Regions from separate parts of the Virgibacillus sp. DJP39 genome, predicted to be linked through region 4. Evidence: riboswitches for the same ligand, from Rfam matches in the RefSeq annotation. Region 4 holds a riboswitch; each other region holds the start of a gene.
The links. A riboswitch is a leader RNA that binds a small molecule or an ion and turns the genes downstream of it on or off. The one in region 4 is predicted to bind S-adenosylmethionine.

Region 1 (4,348 bases), on a different contig from region 4:
AGCCTGAGATAAATTCTATTAAGAACGGAACATCGAAAATCATGTTGCTCGTATTAGATTCCTGACGTTTCTCGCCGTTAACAAATGAGCGAATGAACAAATTGGATGGATTGCCAGCTTCCTCAGGAGTCACAACCCATGGGCCAACCGGAGTACTATTGTCTAACGTCTTACCCTGAAGCCATTGCGGCGTTCTTTTTTGCAGGTCACGTGCAGAGATATCATTTGCAATTGTGTACCCTGCTACATACTTTAGCGCATTATCCTTACTTATATGTGATGCCTTTTCACCAATGACTACCGCTAGTTCCACTTCATAATCAAGTTTTTCTGTAAAAGACGATTTTTGTATAGTATCTTCTGGACCAATTAAAGCATTACTGAACTTTGCGAAAAGGACTGGGAATTCAGGAATATCACTTTCCATCTCCAAAGCATGTTCTGCGTAGTTTTTTCCAACACATATAATCTTTGAAGGAGATGCAATCGGGTTCCCTAAACTGACTTCATCCTGATTAAATGTCATCTTTTCACCTGATTGACCCACACTGTAATCAAAAGCTTCCTCTGCCCTCTTCAATGCACTTTCACCCATTGAGAAGAATAAAGAAGGATCAGCCGGGAGCAGATTATCAATCAACTGGGCAGACTCCTTGTCTCCTTTGGAAATTAATAATGCACAATAACTTTCCTGCAAATCAACGACTTTATTCGTTACCATACAACCAATTCTAAAAGTTCCATGTTCTTCACTTTTATGTTTATAGCTAACTAGCTTCATTAAAACCTCTCCTCGTGTGTTAAAAACGTTTTATTTGCTTGCGTCACTGTATTCGATTGAGGGATTAGATATATAAGTGCCATCACCTGAGCCATCTAAAATATCAAGCAACTTCTTTTCCCCTCTCCCATCACCGATAAAGATGGGCACGCCCAACGACATAGCAGTTTTTGCTGCAAGAAGCTTTGACTTCATTCCACCAGTTCCAAATTTAGAACCTGAACTATCTGCTGCTTCCATCATTTCATCGTCAATGTTTTCAATATAATCCAATCTTTTTGCTAATGGGTTTGTTTTTGGATTTTCATCATACAGTCCATTAATATCCGTCAAGATAATTAATTGATCAGCATTAACAAACCCACTAACAAGCGCGGATAACATATCATTATCACCAAAAGTTAACTCATTAATAGCAACAGTATCATTTTCATTTATTATCGGTAAAATCCCGTGGTCTAAAAGCTCTGTTATAGTAGAAAGTGCATTTCTGAATCGTTCGGGGTCTGAAAAGTCATCCCGTGTTAATAACAACTGTGCAGGAACAATCTCTAAATCCCTGAATTTTTCTATATAGGATTGAATTAATAAACCTTGGCCAACTGCTGCCGCTGCCTGTTTCCTTTTGATAGTACTCGGTATAGAAGAATAACCTAATCTTATAAATCCAGCTGCTACTGCACCTGAAGAGACCAAAATTACTTCATGGTTTGCTTTACGAAGTTCCACAAGCGCTTGAATATGATCATCTAACCTTGCGTGGTCAATCTCACCCTTTACGTTTGTTAAAGAGCTGCTGCCAATTTTAACAACTATGCGCTTTTTCTTCACAGTTACACTTCCTCAGGAAAAATTTATTTAAAGCTGACAGGCAGTTAATCTGTGATGGTTTGATAGCTAGTATATGTCAGTGTCGTTTTGTTTAACTATAAATAATTTTCAATTTTCTACTTGACTTTAAATAGTATCACATATATGCTACTAATTAAATACAAATTAAATATGTAATTTTCTTATCCAGAGAGGTGGAGGGACTGGCCCTTTGATACCTCGGCAACAGACTACTTTTGTACTGTGCCAATTCCAGAAGCGCAAGGCTTGAAGATAAGAAGAGTAACTAGCCACGGTGCCTAAGCCTCTTCTTATTTATAGAAGTGGCTTTTTTATTTTTGGTGATACAAAAGTAAAAGAAATAAAAGGAGGAAAAAGAATGAAGCGTAGTTTGGAAGATCGACTGAAAGATGGAACTGTCATTGCAGGTGAAGGTTACTTATTTGAATTAGAACGCAGGGGATATTTACAGGCGGGATCATTTGTACCCGAGGTTGCACTGGATAATCCTGATGCCCTGAAAGAAACGTATAGAGATTATATGAAAGCTGGATCTGATGTTGTGCTAGCCTTTACATATAATGCGCATAGAGAGAAAATGCGTATCATTGGTAAGGAGGATTTACTAGAACCACTTAACAGAAATGCTATCCGCTTAGCTAAAGAAGTTGCCAAAGAGCACCCTGTAGAAGAAGCGTTAGTGGCAGGCAATATATCAAATACAAACATCTTTGATCCTGAAGATCCCGAATCACATACCAAAGTAAGAGAAATTTTTGCAGAGATGGTTAAGTGGTCAAAAGAAGAAGCAGTAGATTATATCAATGGGGAAACATTTTATTACCACGAAGAAGCGGTCATTGCATTAGAGGAAATACTAAAGCACGATCTTCCAGCGGTTATTACGCTAGGATTGATGGGAGAAAATATTTTAAGAGATGGATTCAGTGTTGAAGAATCCTGCAAAATACTTTCAGAAAAGGGTGCTTTGGTAGTCGGAATGAACTGTTTCCGTGGACCTGATACAATGCAGCCATATATTGCAAAAATTAGAGATAATGTGGATGGTTATGTTGGAGCTCTACCGATTCCTTATCGCACGACGGAGGAAAATCCAACATTCTTTAACTTACCTGATGGAGGATGCAGTTGTCATTTACCTACAGAAACAACTTTCCCGACTGCTCTTGACCCACTTTATCATAATCGTTATGAATTGGCAGAATGGGCAAAAGAAGCAAAGGATATAGGCGTGAATTACATCGGATTATGCTGTGGGGCATCACCAGCAATGTTACGCGCAGTAGCAGAAGCTGTCGGTGTTGAGGCAGTTAATTCAAAGTATTCCCCTGACATGAAGAAACATTTCTTATTTGGAAAAGACGAAACCCTAAAAGAGAACAATTTGAGCTATCGATTAAAAGCCTAACTCCGATTAAATCATAGCATTATTTAACATCAAAATCATAAATGGAAGTAGGAATATACAACGTCAATTACTTTAACTAAAGCACCATTCAGAGCGGATCATGTTGGAAGCCTATTGCGTCCAGAAAACCTGCACAAAGCAAGAAAAGAATTTAAAGAAGGAACGATCACAGCTGAACAATTACGTGAAGTTGAAACAAAAGAAATTAAGCGGGTAGTTGATAAACAAATTGAGCTTGGTTTCGAATTAGTTACAGACGGTGAATTCAGACGTACATGGTTCCACTTAGACTTTCTTGAGCATTTAAACGGCTTTGAAGGATTTGTACCAGACCAGGGATACTTGTTCGAAGGAGTGGAAACAGAGAAATACAATGTACGAAACACTGGAAAGGTTTCTTTTAACCCAGACCACCCACATATAAAAGACTTTGTTGAATTAAACGAAATCGTTAACGGCCGCGCAGTTGTGAAACAAACAATACCTAGCCCAAATCAGTTATTTAATGTTGGTATTCAAAATGAAGCTGTTTACTCAGACATTGAAGAATATGCAAATGACATTATAAAAGCTTATCAGGATGCAATACAGGCATTTTACAAAGCAGGAGTACGTTATTTACAATTAGACGATGTTTACATTGCAGGGCTTTCCGCACCCGATATTCCGTTTAGTGACGGAAAATATTCAAGAGAACAACTAATTGATTTAGCATTACGTGTTGTTAATGGTGCTTTGGAAAATAAACCAGAAGATCTAGTCGTGACAACTCATTTATGTCGTGGAAACTATCAATCTACCTGGGCATTTGAAGGAAGTTATGCACTTATCGCACCAACCCTGTTAGCAAAGGAAAATGTTGAAGGTTTCTTCCTGGAATATGACGATGACCGTTCAGGAGATTTTAAACCACTAGATCATATTCCAAATGGCGGTGCACAAGTAGTTCTAGGTGTCGTAACCTCCAAAACTGGTGAATTAGAAGACAAAGAAGCAATCAAAGCACGCATTAAAGAAGCTTCACAATATGTTCCACTTGAACAGTTATGCCTAAGTCCACAATGTGGATTCGCATCAACCCACCATGGCAATAAGTTAACTGAAGAACAGCAATGGGCGAAGTTGAAACTTGTTGTTGATATAGCGAAGGAATTTTGGGGTTAAAAAAAATAAGAGTAAAGTTTAGGCACCATGAAACGGGATGCAATTAACAAAGGTGAGTTGCATCCCGTATATTAATTAAAATGAAAATTTAAATTCACCCCTTGCAAAATTCTTCTTTATATATTAAAGTGTCATGAATTAAA
Region 2 (5,078 bases), on a different contig from region 4:
TTACGTTGGAAGAATCGGTGTAGGCCGTGTATTCCGTGGAACAATGAAGGTAGGACAGCAAGTTGTTTTAATGAAGGAAGATGGGACACAGAAAGCATCCCGTATTTCTAAATTATTCGGTTTCATTGGCCTGAAGCGTATCGAAATTGAAGAAGCAAAGGCAGGAGATATTGTTGCAGTTGCAGGGCTTGAGGATCTAAACGTTGGGGAAACAATTTGCCCACCGGATCATCCGGAAGCTCTACCATTCCTTCGCATTGATGAGCCAACTTTACAAATGACTTTCCTTGTAAACAACAGCCCATTTGCAGGAAAAGAAGGTAAGTATTTAACATCAAGAAGAATAGAAGAGCGTTTATTAAAGCAACTTGAAACAGATGTTAGTCTGCGTGTTGATCCAACAGAATCACCAGACGCATGGGTTGTTTCAGGTCGTGGAGAACTGCACCTATCTATTTTAATTGAAAATATGCGTCGTGAAGGCTATGAGTTACAGCTTTCTAAGCCACAGGTAATCATCAGAGAAATTGATGGTCAAAAATGTGAACCAGTAGAGCGTGTACAGGTTGATGTTCCTGAGGAATACACTGGTGGTGTAATGGAATCACTTGGTGCACGTAAAGGTGAAATGGTTGATATGATAAACCATGGTAATGGTCAGGTTCGTATTGAATTTAAAGTTCCTTCACGCGGATTAATTGGTTATGCTACCGAATTCATGTCTCAAACACGTGGTTATGGAATTCTAAACCATACGTTTGATAAGTATGAACCAATCATCAAAGGTCAAGTTGGTGGTAGAACGAAAGGTGTTCTAGTTGGACTTGACACTGGAAAAGCATCCACATACGGTATCATGCAATTGGAAGACCGTGGTGTAATCTTTGTTGAACCAGGTACAGAACTATATGCTGGTATGATTGTTGGCGAGCATAATCGTGACAATGACTTAACAGTTAATATAACAAAAGAAAAGCATTTGACAAACGTTCGTTCAGCAAATAAAGACCAAACGTCTACGATTCGAAAAACAAGAACAATGTCGTTAGAGGAAGCAATTGAGTACCTTAATGACGATGAATATTGTGAAGTAACACCTGAATCAATTCGTTTACGTAAAAAAATCCTGAACAAAAGTGAACGTGAAAGAGCTTCAAAGAAATCAACTTCTATAGGATAAATAAAAACAGTGAGAGCTAATTAATTTAAGCTCTCACTGTTTTTTTGGTTCATTTACACTTCAACAGGTGTATTGGCAGGATTGTTCCCTCGTACACGGATAGCTTCCTGATAAGGATTTTTGTTTGAAACGAGAGTAATTCCAGCTGCACCAGCTTGGTCTGTAAGATGATCATCGGCTAATGGATTTTCAACCCACAGAATTCTACCCTGTTTGTTGATGAGCTGTTCAATTGTTGTTGGCAAAACCTTACCGTTTAACCATACTGCATCAACGCCATAAGGGACTTCGTCAAGCTGTTTATAGGATTCCTGACCAAGGATTTTTTCTTCTGATTCGCTAATCGCTACAAGATGGAAACCGAGATTTTTAAGTTGTTCAGCACTACTGTAGTGACTACTTGACGAATCATCAAGGCCAAATACTGCTATTACTTTTTTGCTTACTGCCCCATTGTCCCGTTTAAAAGGAGAGCCTACTAACCATTTAATGGCGTCGTCTGTAGAGGAACTGATTGTTTCAGCTGAATTTGTTGCTTTAGCTATGGCTTGATCCAAATCTGCTAAAATGTCTTCAGTGGATTCAATTCCGATAGATAAACGAACCAGTTCCTCTGTAACACCGCTTTGTTTTAAACCCTCTTCACTTAGCTGTTGATGGGTTGTTGAAGCTGGATGAATAATAAGCGATTTTGCGTCGCCAACATTCGCAACATGCGACCAGAGTGTCACACTGTCAATCAGCTTTTTGCCTGCCTCAAGACCACCTTTAACCCCAAAGGTTATTACGGATCCAAATCCATTGTTAAAATATTTTTTTGCCAAACTGTGAGATGGATGGTCTTTAAGTCCAGGATAATTCACCCACTCGACTGCTGGATGTTTCTCTAGGTATGCAGCGACTTCCTTTGTATTCTTATTGTGACGTTCAATACGTAAATGTAATGTTTCTAAGCCTTGTAAAAGTAAAAATGCACTGTGTGGACTTAAGGCCGCGCCAATATCACGGAGAAGTTGAACCCGTAATTTAATTGCGAATGCTGCCGGGCCTACGTCAATATAACGGAGTCCATTATAGCTTTCATCGGGTTCAGTAAATCCAGGGAACTTTTCATTATCAAAATTAAAACGGCCCCCATCAACAACAACACCGCCAATCGTTGTACCATGACCACCAATCCATTTGGTTGCAGAATGTACCACGATGTCAGCACCGAAAGTGAGTGGTTTTGTAACATATGGAGTTGCAAATGTATTATCAATAATTAATGGGATGCCATGCTCATGGGCGATTGCTGCGACGGTTTCAACATCGAAAACATTAAGACTTGGGTTCGTAATAATCTCTCCAAAAACAGCTTTTGTTTTATCAGTCAGTGCTGCACGGATTTCTTCTGGATCGGTAGCATTAACGAATTTAACATCTATTCCATAGCGTGGTAACGTATTCGCAAACAGACTGTATGTCCCGCCATATAAATTACTATCTGCAACAATCTCATCACCTGCACCAGCCACGTTTAAAATTGCAAGTGTAATTGCGGCCATACCAGAAGATGTTGCGACAGCAGCAACACCATCTTCAAGCAAAGCTATTCGTTGCTCAAAAACATCTACTGTAGGATTTCCAATGCGAGTATAGATATTTCCGGGTTCTGCAAGACCAAATAAGTTTTGTGCATGTTCTGTATCGCGAAATAAATAGGAAGTTGTTTGATAGATAGGGACAGCTCGTGAACCTGTTGTTGGGTCAGGTTGCTGACCTCCGTGAAGCAGTACTGTTTCCGGGTTGTGAAGATTGAAATTTGACATTAATAATTCCTCCTTTAGTGGTAGGCTATTAATGGTCTGGGAGTATAAAAAGGAGGGAAAATAAAAAACCACCTTCCTAAGAAGAGGGCGTTTGTAACCGGTCCTCCCCTTATCTTCCAGATCATTATTGACCTGTAGGATTTAGCACCTTTCACAGCTAAAGTATAGCCAGATGGTTGCTGGGCTTCACAGGGCCTATTCCCTCCGCCGCTCTTGATAAGAGTTATTTGAATTTAACGATAATTATATATCCAATAGTTACTTCCGTCAACCATTAATTTATAAAAAATTGTTGTAGGTTATAAAAATCTATAGACCTTGTCCTAGCCTAACTTCGGGATATACACTATCACTCCGAGTAAGATGTGTTATCTACTCAACCATGGATACAAAAAATAATAATTCATTTTTTCAGAGTTATCTATGAATTATTGGATTTATGGTAAAATAAATATAAATTTAGTACAGAATCTAATTTTGAGAAGGCTTTCATTGCTGTGTTTACCATTTTTTCAGCCCCTTACTTTTTAACCGCAATTCTCGTAGGGATAACTGTATTAAGTTAATGTACTATATTTAAGGGGTAATGAAATTTGGATATATTTTTGTTGGTTATGATTGTTTTTTTCAGCTCTGTAGCTTTTTATTCAATACATCTATTCCTGCCAAAAAAGAAGAAACTTAAATATGTTATTTGTTCGGTTTTTATCTTATTTAGCATTTGTGCTTGGTTATATGTCTGGTTTGGAAAAGGATGGGTGGCATCTGCAGTATACGGAACCACATCATTAATCCTTGGGGTGATTTTGTCCACTATTGCCTTAACTTTTGATTTATATGATAAAAAGAAATAGTGAAATCCATAGATTATTATCAATAATTCCTTCTACATGAGGCCAACGGAATAAAGATTTCATAAGCCAAACTGGAAGGTTATTACTTAATCCAGCTAAACAGTTTTATTTTTCTATAAGGTATATGAATAAATCAGAGCTTGTATGTAAAAAGCATTAGTGAATAAGAGTCAGAGACTTTTTAGTGATTTTGTTCGTCAGATATACCAAGAAAGGATAGGGTTATCATGAGAAAAATATTAGCACTTGCGTCTATGGTAATTCTTCTGTTCGTTATGAGTTGTGTTAACGACAATGAAGCAAACTTTCAAGGGGAAATTATTGAAATGAAAGAAGAAAGTATCCTTGTAGCAAATAGTGAAGTAGACCCAGAAGCAAGCTATCCAACTTATGATATTTTGGTGGATAACAAAACTGAAATCAGTGGAGAGGTTGCAATTTTTTCAGAGTTGAAGTCAGGCCAAAAAGTAAAAATTTGGGTTGTAGATGTTGGACCTAATAATCAAATTGATAACAAAGTAGCGGATAAAATCATTGTTCAGTGAAGATATATCCAAGCAAAAAAGCGGACACCAGGAACGTTATTTTATGGGATTTGAAGCTTATACAAAACAACGTTAAACTATAGCAAACAAAACTAAGTTGGGAGAGATAATGTTGAAAACTTTCTTTGCAGCATTCTGTTTACTTTTTTTACTAGTTGGTTGTTCAGAAGAAACAGTTGATAAACAAACTCCACCCAACAGTAATGCGGAATTCAGCGTTATTGCAAAAAATTTAAATGAACCGTGGGAAATACAACTTATAAACGAAACGTTCTATATTAGTGAAAGAACTGAAGCAATTGTAACAGTAGAAAATGGGGATCAGACAAGGAAAACAGTTAACTTTGACCAAGAAATATCAAATCAGGCAGAAGCTGGCCTGCTGGGTATAGCCATTAATGAACCAAAAGAAGCCTTTGCTTATTATTCCTATCAGGAAAATGGAGAATATTTTCAACGTGTTATTAGAATGAGAGAAACCAAAAATAGTTGGCAGGAAATAGAGATATTGCTCGACAAAATTCCAGGCGGTAAATACCATCAGGGTGGAAGAATTGCTATCGGTCCAGATGACAAGCTGTACATTACTACTGGTGATGCAACTGTTGAAAACAATGCACAGGATTTGGATAGTCTTTCGGGAAAGATTCTGCGAATGAACATGGATGGTTCAATCCCAAAGGAGAAT
Region 3 (5,078 bases), on a different contig from region 4:
GCGCCAAAATTGATTACCTTCTTGTCATCACCTGATCCACCAGTTGCACCCTCATTTGATCCACAAGCAGCAAGCACCAACACTATTAATAAAGTAAAAATTAATCCTAAACCTTTTTTCATTTTATAATTCCTCCCTTTTATCGTTTGTTTACTGCTTTTGCAATAAAGTCCCCTGTATATTGAATCACTTGAACTAGTACTATTAAGACTACTATCGTCGTGTACATTACTAAATCATCGTAGCGGTAATAACCATATCTTATCGCCAAATCTCCAATACCTCCGCCGCCAATTGCACCAGCCATCGCTGAATAACCGATTAAGCTAATTGTTGTAATTGTAAGGCCACTAATTATCCCTGGTTTTGCTTCAGGCAAGATAATATCCTTTATAATCATCCAAGGAGAGGCACCTACTGAAATCGCTGCTTCAATTACTCCTCTATCAATCTCCCTGGCTGAGGACTCTACTATTCTCGCAAAAAATGGAATAGCTGCAACGGATAACGGTACTGCCGCTGCAGTTGGACCAATTGTTGTCCCCAATATTTCGTTTGTAAAAGGTAACAGAAATATTAGTAGAATGATAAATGGAATGGAGCGAATAAGGTTTGTGACTATACCCGCAATACCTTTTACTACTTTATTTTCCAAAAAGAACCCTTTGTCAGTCACATATAACAGAATCCCAAGCGGAAGACCGATCACAATAGCAACAAGCAGCGCAATACCAACCATGTACAGTGTTTGAAAGAAAGCAGTATTTAACTCTGGCAAAATTTCAATCAACCGGCTAAATTCCATATTGAATCACCTCCACCTGTTTCACGCGATTCTCTAAATAAGCAATTGCTTTTTCCACTTCATCCTTACTTCCGTTCAATTCCATAATAAAGATTCCAAGTGGTGCATCCTGAATATATTCAACTTTTCCGTGTAAAATATTTCCGCTAACCTGAAAGCCCTGCAACATATCGGATACGATTGCTTCTTCAGCAAGCTTTCCTCGAAACTGAAGCTTTACTAGTGTACCCTCACACGCAGCCAGTAGCTTTTCAGGTAAAGTAAATTGTAATATAGTTTGAATAAAGTTTTTGGTTAGCTCCTCTTTTGGTTTTGAGAAAATGTCATATACGGGACCTCTCTCAACAATCCGGCCATCCTGCATAACTGCACAACGATGACAAATTTCTTTTACAACCTCCATCTCATGTGTTATTAAAACCACTGTGATGCCAAGTTCTGTATTAATTTTTTTCAATAAAGCCAAGATGGACTTGGTAGTGCTGGGGTCAAGTGATGACGTTGCCTCGTCACACAATAGCACTTTCGGATTATTCGCAAGCGCCCTGGCAATACTGACTCGCTGCTTTTGACCACCGCTTAGCTGAGCTGGGTAATGATTAACTTTGTCAGATAAACCTACTAATTCCAGTAGTTCTATTACTCTATATTTACGACTGACCTTTCCAATTCCCGCTGCTTTTAATGCAAATGACACATTTTCAAATACTGTTTTAGAAGCGACTAAATGAAATCCTTGAAAAATCATTCCGATTGATTGTCTTGCTGTTCGCAACTCTCTTGGTGACAACGTTAGTAAGTTAACACCGCCAACAAGGACAGCTCCTGAAGTTGGACGCTCCAGAATGTTCATACACCTGAGCAACGTACTTTTACCAGCACCACTGTAGCCAACAATCCCGTAAATTTCACCTTTGTTGACTTCCAATGAAACACGATCAACACCAACTACTTGTTGATTTTTTGTAAAATAAATCTTTTCTATATCCTGAAGTTCAATCATCAGCTGTCCCCTTTCTTGTCTCACTCTAAAGATTGGAACGTAAAAACCCCTCTTCCATAATGAAAGAGGGGTTGATTGTTGTATTCAATCCTTATCTCTCAGAATGGTAAACTTCATTCTGCAGGAAGTAGCACCACTCCAAAAGGAAGGTTGCTGTGACATTAACGGGCCTGATCCCTCCGTCACTCTGGATAAGATATGTAGTTGTTGTAAAAATTAATTAAGACTAATCATATAGCCGTTTGATCCGTTTGTCAATAACCTTTTTCAGAAAACTTTCAGCTCGCCTATTCTCCTGGCTGCCTCTGTCAATCTAGCTTCGTCTGCCAGCAATCCTACTCTGACGTAACCTTCCCCAGCAGCTCCAAACCCATTCCCTGGTGCTGTAACAACATGGGCTTTCTCCAATAATAAGTCAGCAAATTCCTCTGAACTATATCCTTCTGGTACTGGTAGCCATGCAAAAAACGTTCCTTTTGGAGCCTGTACCTTCCAGCCGAGCTCATTTAGTTTCTCGATGAAACAATCACGTCGACTTTCATAGATAGATACCAACTCCTCAACCGTATCCTGATTACCATTTAATGCCTCGGCTGCAGCATATTGTACACCACCGAACAAACTCACAAACAAATGATCCTGGATTAAGTTGAGACTCTCAATTACTGAGCTGTTCCCCACTGCAAACGCAACACGCCACCCAGCCATATTATAGGTTTTTGACAATGTATACATTTCTACACCAATGTCCTTCGCTCCCTTTGTCTGCAAGAAGCTCTGTGGTTTTTGACCATCAAAGCCAATTGAACCATACGCAAAATCATGAAGAACACAGATATTATTTTTTTTGGCTACAGAAACTGTTTCATCGAAAAAAGCTTTTGTTGCAGTCGCAGATGTCGGGTTGTTCGGGTAATTTAAAAACATCAATTTAGCTTCTTGAAAAACATCCTCAGAAATTTTTCTGTAGTCAGGCAAAAAATTGTTTTCCTCAAGCAGAGGCATTAATTCTGTTTTTGCATTTGCCAGTGCAATCCCAGACATGTAATCTGGATAACCTGGATCGGGCAATAATGCCAAATCACCAGGATTTAACAAACATTGACTTAGTTCTACGAGTCCAGATTTTGCACCAAATAATAGTGCTACCTCCGTTTCTGGATCTACCTCAACTCCATACTCCCTTTTGTAAAAATCCGCCATTGCTTTTTTCGCATATAAAAAGCCCTGAAAAGGAGAATATTTATGATTAATCGGATCTTGCGCTGCATCACGCAAAGCTTCTACTATATTCTCTGGTGTAGGTAAATCAGGATTCCCTTGCCCCAAATTTATTACGTCATGTCCCTCACTTTTTATTTGCTGAACCTTTTTTACAAGCTTCGCAAAAAACTGTTCAGGCAGCCGCTTTAATGTATCGGATTGCTCAAATTTATGCATTTACGTCACTTCCCCACTTTACTAATTGTAACTAATAATAGACTTGGTTGAAAAGTTTGTAAAGAAGGAAAAAGAAGCGACTAGGATCAAACAAAAATTTTGAAGAAATACTTCACCACTTGCTATATAACAATCAGTTCATTACGATTTCCGGTACTTAATATGCAAATCAATTACTGCTTCCCTTGTCGGAATCATGTTATAAAACAAGCAATTGTGATAGAATAAACTACATCTTAAACGAAAAAAGGAGATAACATGACTTACCATACACTATTTTTAGACATAGATGGCACTATTTTACGCCCCGACCATACAGTAATGGACTCAACTAAAGATGCTATTGAACAAGTTAAAAAGCAAGGCATCGATGTTTTTATAGCCACAGGACGTCCGCTTCATGAGGTTTATGGACTAGCCGAGGAATTAAAGGTGAACTCCTTTATAGGCTACAATGGCGCATTCGCTATCCACCAAAAAAATACATTAGTTAACGAGCCAATGAATTCCCAAACAACTGATTATTTTCTTGAGACCGCTCGTAAATTCCAACATGATATCGTCATTTATACAAGTGAGAAAAATTACTATACATCACTTAACTCCGATGCAACGAAAGCATTTATTGATGCATTTCATCTTAAAGAGAATGAACAACTTAGACCTGAACATCAGATAAACGATAAAATTCTCAGTATGACGCTGATCAACTTTGACGATAATGATTTAAAACATTATTCCACAGATGATGACTTGTATATGTCGCCAGTGAACGTAAATGGAATCAGTAATTGTTATGATGTCATCAGAAAACAGGTTAACAAAGGCGAAGCAATAAAAGTTATTCTGCAGAAATTTAACCAAACAAAAGATGGCGCAATAGCATTCGGTGATGGAATGAACGACAAAGAAATGCTTCAGGAAGTAGGCGAAGGTTTTGCCATGGGAAACGCACACCCCGACCTATTTCCCTACGCAAAACAACGCACAACAACCGTAACCGAATCCGGCATCTACAACGGCCTAAAACAACTAGGCCTTGTTGAATAATATGGTGCCTGGCACTTTTTCCATTTATTACCATAATTTTATCAAACGGAGGAACCTATGCTAACTTTTGAAGAAAAACTGACTGTAGTTAATAAATTTCCTGAATTAAACCGCAAGGACATATCAATGGGACGTGTGAATTTCCATTATGAAAATAGTGCTATCGACAAAAAAATAGTTGTTCATAACTTACATCCTAACGGCAATGGTTTTGTTTACGCCAAGAAAATTGGTGGCTACAAAACAGATAGAAATGGGATGATAAATGTTCGGGATTATTCAGAAAAAGAATTGTTTGAAATCATCCAGCAGGCCATCCAATCCCTTTCACCAGAGGCAAATACGGAAGTAATTCCGGACGATGAAAGCTGGATAAATGCAAATGAACAAACCTTGTTGCTCACTTATGAAGATGGATTATGGAACGTTTATGCAGGGCAAAACCTTGACGGATCTTTCCATTCCTATAAACAAGCTATACAATTCTTAGATGAAGAAGGATTTGAAAGAGCATTGTAAAAACAAAAGCGAAAGCAACGTATGATCTGCGTCCATGCCACATTGGGTAGTTTGGTTTTACCACCCTAATGTGGCATGCTTAATTGAACACACTTAAATAGATAAGCGTTAGTGAATTCACGTTCACTTATCGTAAAGAGGTCAATGCGCTTCACCAGGTAATGTTCGGGCGCATGCGCTGGACGTAACTGATTATGCACCTTAGTTTATCTACAGCCTAAAATTTTATAGTTTTCCTAAACAAAACTGGGTAATTAAAAA
Region 4 (5,078 bases):
CGTAAACAGTTCAATACACCAATTTCAAGCTTTACACTTACACAGGAAAAACTAGCTACCATGGCCGCTAGAACATATGCGAATGAAAGTGCTGTTTATCGTACAGTAGGCTTATTCGAGCAACGTATGGGTGCATTAACAGATGAGCAACTTAAAGATGGTCGTGAGGTTGCGGGTGCAATTGCTGAATATCAAATTGAATGTTCAATGAATAAATATACTGCAACAGAATGTTTGGATTATGTGGCTGATGAGGCTGTACAACTTCATGGAGGATATGGCTTCATGGAAGAATATGAAGTTGCACGTATGTACCGTGACTCACGAATTAACCGCATTTTTGAGGGAACAAATGAAATCAACCGTCTAATCGTACCAGGAACATTGTTGAAAAAAGCAATGAAAGGTGAGTTGCCATTACTTCAAAAAGCACAGAGCTTACAAGAAGAATTAATGATGATGATGCCAGAAGAAGTGGGTACAGAAACACTTGAACAAGAAAAATATCTACTAAGAAACGCTAAGAAAATGGTATTGCTTGGAGCGGGTCTTGCTGCACAAACATATATGAAAAAGCTGGAAAATGAGCAAGAAATTCTTGTTAACCTAGCGGATATGACCGCAGAAGTCTACAATATGGAATCTGCAATTCTTCGTACTGAAAAAGCAATTAATAAAACAGGCGAAGAGAAAAACAAACAAAAACTTCTTTATACACAAGTTTATGTACAAGAAGCATTTAACCGAGTTGAGGCCGATGCAAAAGAAACATTAATTGCAATTGAATCTGGTGACAACCTACGGATGATGCTTTCGTCATTACGCAAGTTAACACGTCATACACCAACAAATGTTATTGCGAAGAAACGTGAAATCGCTGCAACAATCATTAAAGAAGAACGTTATGTAGTATAAAAATATGGTTTAGAGCTGCAATCATCTGGTTGCAGCTTTTTTACACGTAAAGGCTACAAATTAGAATTGACGAATTCGGGGTTTTTCTACTGACTTTCTTAGGAGTAAGGAAAGTATAAAAAATTTCCTTTCTCCATAAGTACAACCAAGGTTTTCTACTAATAAGGCTGTTTTCAAAAAGATAGTTGTTTTGACACAAAATGTATAAACTACGACGTAATTTATCGCTAGATTGATTTCCGCTACGGGCAGTCGCTTTCCGCGGGCACGGCTTCAGACTCCTCGCGGGAAACCACCGCTGCGGGGTCTTCAGACACGTGCTGTTCCCGCAGGAGTCGACTGCCCTCCGCTCCAATCAGTAAGATTAGATGAATGACCGCTTGTTAAGTACTACGACAGCGAAGGAAATACACGAAGCCTCCCGCGGAAAGCGTAGTGTATTTCCGCAGCGGTACATTACGTCGCAGTATGTATCAACTGCAAAGCTTAAAGTGCAACAAACTTACGAAAAGAGCCTATAATTAAAACAATTCTTTCGACCATCAAGTACAATTTTGCTATAATAAATAGGCAGTAATTGAAATGTTTGGGGGAATGCTTGTGGCTTTAACATTTTATTGGTATCCTAATTGTGGCACTTGCAAGAAAGCGAAGAAATGGCTAGATGATCACAATATCGATTATACTAGTGTACATATTGTTGACCATACACCTTCAGAACAGGATATTTTAGATTTGATGAACAAAAGTGACCTTCCTGCTAAGAAGTTTTTCAACACTAGTGGGAAAAGTTATCGGGAAAAAAATATCAAGGATGAAATCAGCGGTGCATCTGACGAGGAAATGGCCAAAATTTTAGCTTCTGATGGTATGTTAATAAAACGACCAATTACCACAGATGGCAAAAAGGTTACAATTGGATTTAAAGAAGACATCTTTAATCATACATGGCATTAGGAACCAGAACTTATTATCGGAGGGATTTTAATGAGCTTACCAAAAGACTTATTGTATTCAGAGGAACATGAATGGGTAAAAAAAGAAGATGGAAAGGTGCGAATTGGAATTACAGATTTTGCACAATCAGAACTAGGTGATATCGTATTTGTAGAACTCCCAGAAGTTGGGGACGACATAGAAGCTGATGAACCTTTTGGTAGTGTTGAATCAGTTAAAACCGTTTCTGAACTATACGCTCCTGTAAGTGGAAAAGTTGTTGAAATCAACGAAGATTTAGAAGATAGCCCAGAGTTCGTTAATGAGTCTCCATATGAAAAAGCATGGATGGTAGTAGTAGAACTATCAAATGAATCAGAATTAAATGAATTGCTAACTGCTGAAAAATACGAAGCAGTAATTGAAGAAGATTAATATAATTAAACAATAATTATTAAAGGCTGACTGGCTCCTTGCTTAAAAAGGTGTATAGTCAGCCTTATTATCATCATATTAATATAGTATGAAAGTTTTGGCTTGATTTCATGAGGAGTGATATGTCATGATAACACCTGAATCTGAAAAAGTAATTATTGTTGAAGGATTAACTGATAAGAAGCAGATTGAAAAGATAATCAGCGAACCAATTACGATTATCTGTACAAACGGGACTCTTGGGGTAGCGAAATTTGATGAGATGTTAGACACATATGATTTATATAACAAAGAAGTTTTTATTCTTGCAGATGAAGATGCTGCTGGTATAAAGCTTCGTAAGCAATTATCTCGTGAACTCCCGCATGCTGAGCATATTCATGTGAGCAGTGAGTATCGTGAAGTAGCCACAACTCCAAGATCGATTCTTGCGATAGGATTAATAAACAAAAGAATTGATGTTAATCCTATCTATTTAACTATGTGATTAGGTGATAGTAATGCAACCAATAACAGATAAAGTGTTACAGCAAGATCATTTTTTGTTGTATATTTATACCCCTTTTTGTGGTACGTGTCACTTAGCTAAAACAATGCTAAACAAAATTGAATCAGTCCATAAAGAGGATATTTTTTTCGAAATGAATGCATCCGTACATCCTGAATTCATGCAGGAAGTGCAGGTTGAAAGTGTTCCATGTCTATTGGTAGTTGACCAAAGTCAGGTTAAAGAAAAGATATATGCATTTCGATCAATAGCTAATATATATAGCTATTTAGTAAAATATGAGCCACAGCTTTTCGCGACCTGATTTTTTATGTTGACAGACCTTTAAACAGGTGGTAGGATATGATTTATACTTTTTACACTAAATGAATAATTTTACTCTCTTATCTAGAGCGGTGGAGGGGCTGGCCCTAAGAAACCGCGGCAACCTTCAAACAATTTATTGTTTGAAAGGTGCTAACTCCTGCAAAGCAGCTGCTTTGACAGATGGGGGGACGTAAAGACTTATTTTTAACGTCTTTCTGTTCTCTTACAGAAGGGCGTTTTTTGGGTTTTGGTAATGAAAGTATAAAACTTTCATTCTGCAAAAATGTAACTAAGGCTTGGCGATAAGCCAAGTTTTCTAAAAATAATATGTTTGACATAAGGAGGTTTGACATGATTTCAATTGAAGGTTTACGTAAACAATTTGTAGCAAATAAATCAACAATTCGTGCAGTCGATGATCTGTCGTTGACAATAAAAGAGGGTGAAATATTTGGTGTTATTGGCTACAGTGGTGCCGGTAAGAGTACGTTTGTACGCCTGTTAAACCGTCTTGAAGAACCTTCGAGTGGTCGGATAGTAATTGATGAACAAGAGATTACTGCACTTAACACCAAACAGCTGCGTATTGCCAGGCAAGAGATTGGAATGATCTTTCAGCACTTTAATCTTTTATGGTCTAGGACCGTAAGAGATAACATCGCTTTTCCACTTGAAATAGCTGGGGTATCAAGGTCTGAACGCGAACGACGCGTCACTGAGTTAATTGGTTTAGTAGGACTGGCTGGTCGAGAGGATGCATATCCATCACAGTTGAGTGGTGGTCAGAAGCAACGAGTCGGTATTGCAAGAGCATTGGCCAACAATCCTAAAGTTTTACTTTGTGATGAGGCAACCTCTGCACTGGATCCAGAAACAACGAATTCTATTCTGGATTTATTGGTGGATATTAATGAAAAGCTTGGCTTAACAATTATCTTAATAACTCATGAGATGCATGTTATCCGAAAAATATGTAATCAGGTTGCTGTTATGGAAAACGGTAAGATAGTCGAGCAAGGAGATGTTCTCGATATCTTCTTAAGACCACAACAACAGGTTACAAAGAAATTTGTTCAGCAGGTGATGGGTACTGATGATGAAAATGAAGGTATCAATCAGCTTATTGAAAGCTACGACCAGGGGAGAATTGTACGTCTTCATTTTATTGGTGAAACAACAAATCAGGCTTTAATAAGTCATCTTGCAAAAACGTACAACATTGATATTACAATATTGCAAGGTAAAATAACCCAGACACAGCGAGGCGCATACGGAACGCTATTTGTCCGAATGGATGGGGAAGATGCTGAGCTAGATAAAGCAATAAGTTTTGTGAATGATGGCACCTCTGTGGAAGTTGAGGTGATTCGAGATGCTCACTAAGTTATTTCCAAATTTAGATGTACAGGATTTTTGGCTGGCTACTTACGAAACATTTTATATGACTATTCTTTCCTTGATTGGAACATTTATCATAGGAATTATTCTTGGCCTGCTACTATATCTGACTGCAAAAGATGGAATATGGCAAAATAAGTCGGTTAATCTTTTGGTAGCGGCTATTGTAAATGTTTTTCGTGCTATTCCATTCATAATTTTGATCCTACTATTATTCCCGTTTACCGAGTTTTTAATTGGTACCATACGAGGTCCAAACGCGGCACTGCCAGCTTTAATAATTGGATCAGCACCATTTTATGGTAGGTTGGTTGAAATAGCGTTAAAGGAAGTTGACAAGGGTGTAGTCGAGGCAGCAAAGGCTATGGGAGCGAAAACCCGTACAATTATTTTTCGTGTATTGTTACCTGAGTCAATGCCAGCACTTGTGTCGGGCCTGACGGTTACAGCAATAGCATTAATTGGTTATACCGCAATGGCTGGAGTCATTGGTGCAGGAGGACTTGGAAACTATGCGTATTTCTACGGGTTCCAACGTCATGATTTTGATGTCGTACTGGTCTGTACCATTTTGATTGTA

Region 1: another riboswitch for S-adenosylmethionine. It lies ahead of ACOI1D_RS12945 (homocysteine S-methyltransferase family protein); the one in region 4 lies ahead of ACOI1D_RS02155 (methionine ABC transporter ATP-binding protein).
Region 2: another riboswitch for S-adenosylmethionine. It lies ahead of ACOI1D_RS19560 (aminotransferase class I/II-fold pyridoxal phosphate-dependent enzyme); the one in region 4 lies ahead of ACOI1D_RS02155 (methionine ABC transporter ATP-binding protein).
Region 3: another riboswitch for S-adenosylmethionine. It lies ahead of ACOI1D_RS03205 (methionine ABC transporter ATP-binding protein); the one in region 4 lies ahead of ACOI1D_RS02155 (methionine ABC transporter ATP-binding protein).

The regions. Positions count from the first base shown of each region.
Region 1 covers NZ_JBMERP010000038.1:22,928-27,275, forward strand. The annotation lists gene ACOI1D_RS12935 (fumarylacetoacetate hydrolase family protein) at 1-781, opposite strand, end outside; partial or broken gene proB (glutamate 5-kinase) at 836-1,612, opposite strand; SAM riboswitch class I at 1,792-1,892, shown strand; gene ACOI1D_RS12945 (homocysteine S-methyltransferase family protein) at 1,992-3,041, shown strand; gene ACOI1D_RS12950 (5-methyltetrahydropteroyltriglutamate--homocysteine S-methyltransferase) at 3,108-4,205, shown strand.
Region 2 covers NZ_JBMERP010000103.1:4,472-9,549, forward strand. The annotation lists gene typA (translational GTPase TypA) at 1-1,180, shown strand, start outside; gene ACOI1D_RS19560 (aminotransferase class I/II-fold pyridoxal phosphate-dependent enzyme) at 1,234-2,991, opposite strand; SAM riboswitch class I at 3,098-3,214, opposite strand; gene ACOI1D_RS19565 (hypothetical protein) at 3,585-3,845, shown strand; gene ACOI1D_RS19570 (hypothetical protein) at 4,073-4,390, shown strand; partial or broken gene ACOI1D_RS19575 (PQQ-dependent sugar dehydrogenase) at 4,500-5,078, shown strand, end outside.
Region 3 covers NZ_JBMERP010000005.1:6,273-11,350, forward strand. The annotation lists gene ACOI1D_RS03195 (MetQ/NlpA family ABC transporter substrate-binding protein) at 1-122, opposite strand, end outside; gene ACOI1D_RS03200 (methionine ABC transporter permease) at 140-805, opposite strand; gene ACOI1D_RS03205 (methionine ABC transporter ATP-binding protein) at 795-1,808, opposite strand; SAM riboswitch class I at 1,897-2,006, opposite strand; gene ACOI1D_RS03210 (pyridoxal phosphate-dependent aminotransferase) at 2,076-3,248, opposite strand; gene ACOI1D_RS03215 (HAD family hydrolase) at 3,507-4,298, shown strand; gene ACOI1D_RS03220 (hypothetical protein) at 4,356-4,817, shown strand.
Region 4 covers NZ_JBMERP010000003.1:60,853-65,930, forward strand. The annotation lists gene ACOI1D_RS02130 (acyl-CoA dehydrogenase family protein) at 1-915, shown strand, start outside; gene ACOI1D_RS02135 (arsenate reductase family protein) at 1,516-1,872, shown strand; gene gcvH (glycine cleavage system protein GcvH) at 1,903-2,286, shown strand; gene ACOI1D_RS02145 (toprim domain-containing protein) at 2,414-2,773, shown strand; gene ACOI1D_RS02150 (thioredoxin family protein) at 2,787-3,098, shown strand; SAM riboswitch class I at 3,175-3,287, shown strand; gene ACOI1D_RS02155 (methionine ABC transporter ATP-binding protein) at 3,452-4,483, shown strand; gene ACOI1D_RS02160 (methionine ABC transporter permease) at 4,473-5,078, shown strand, end outside.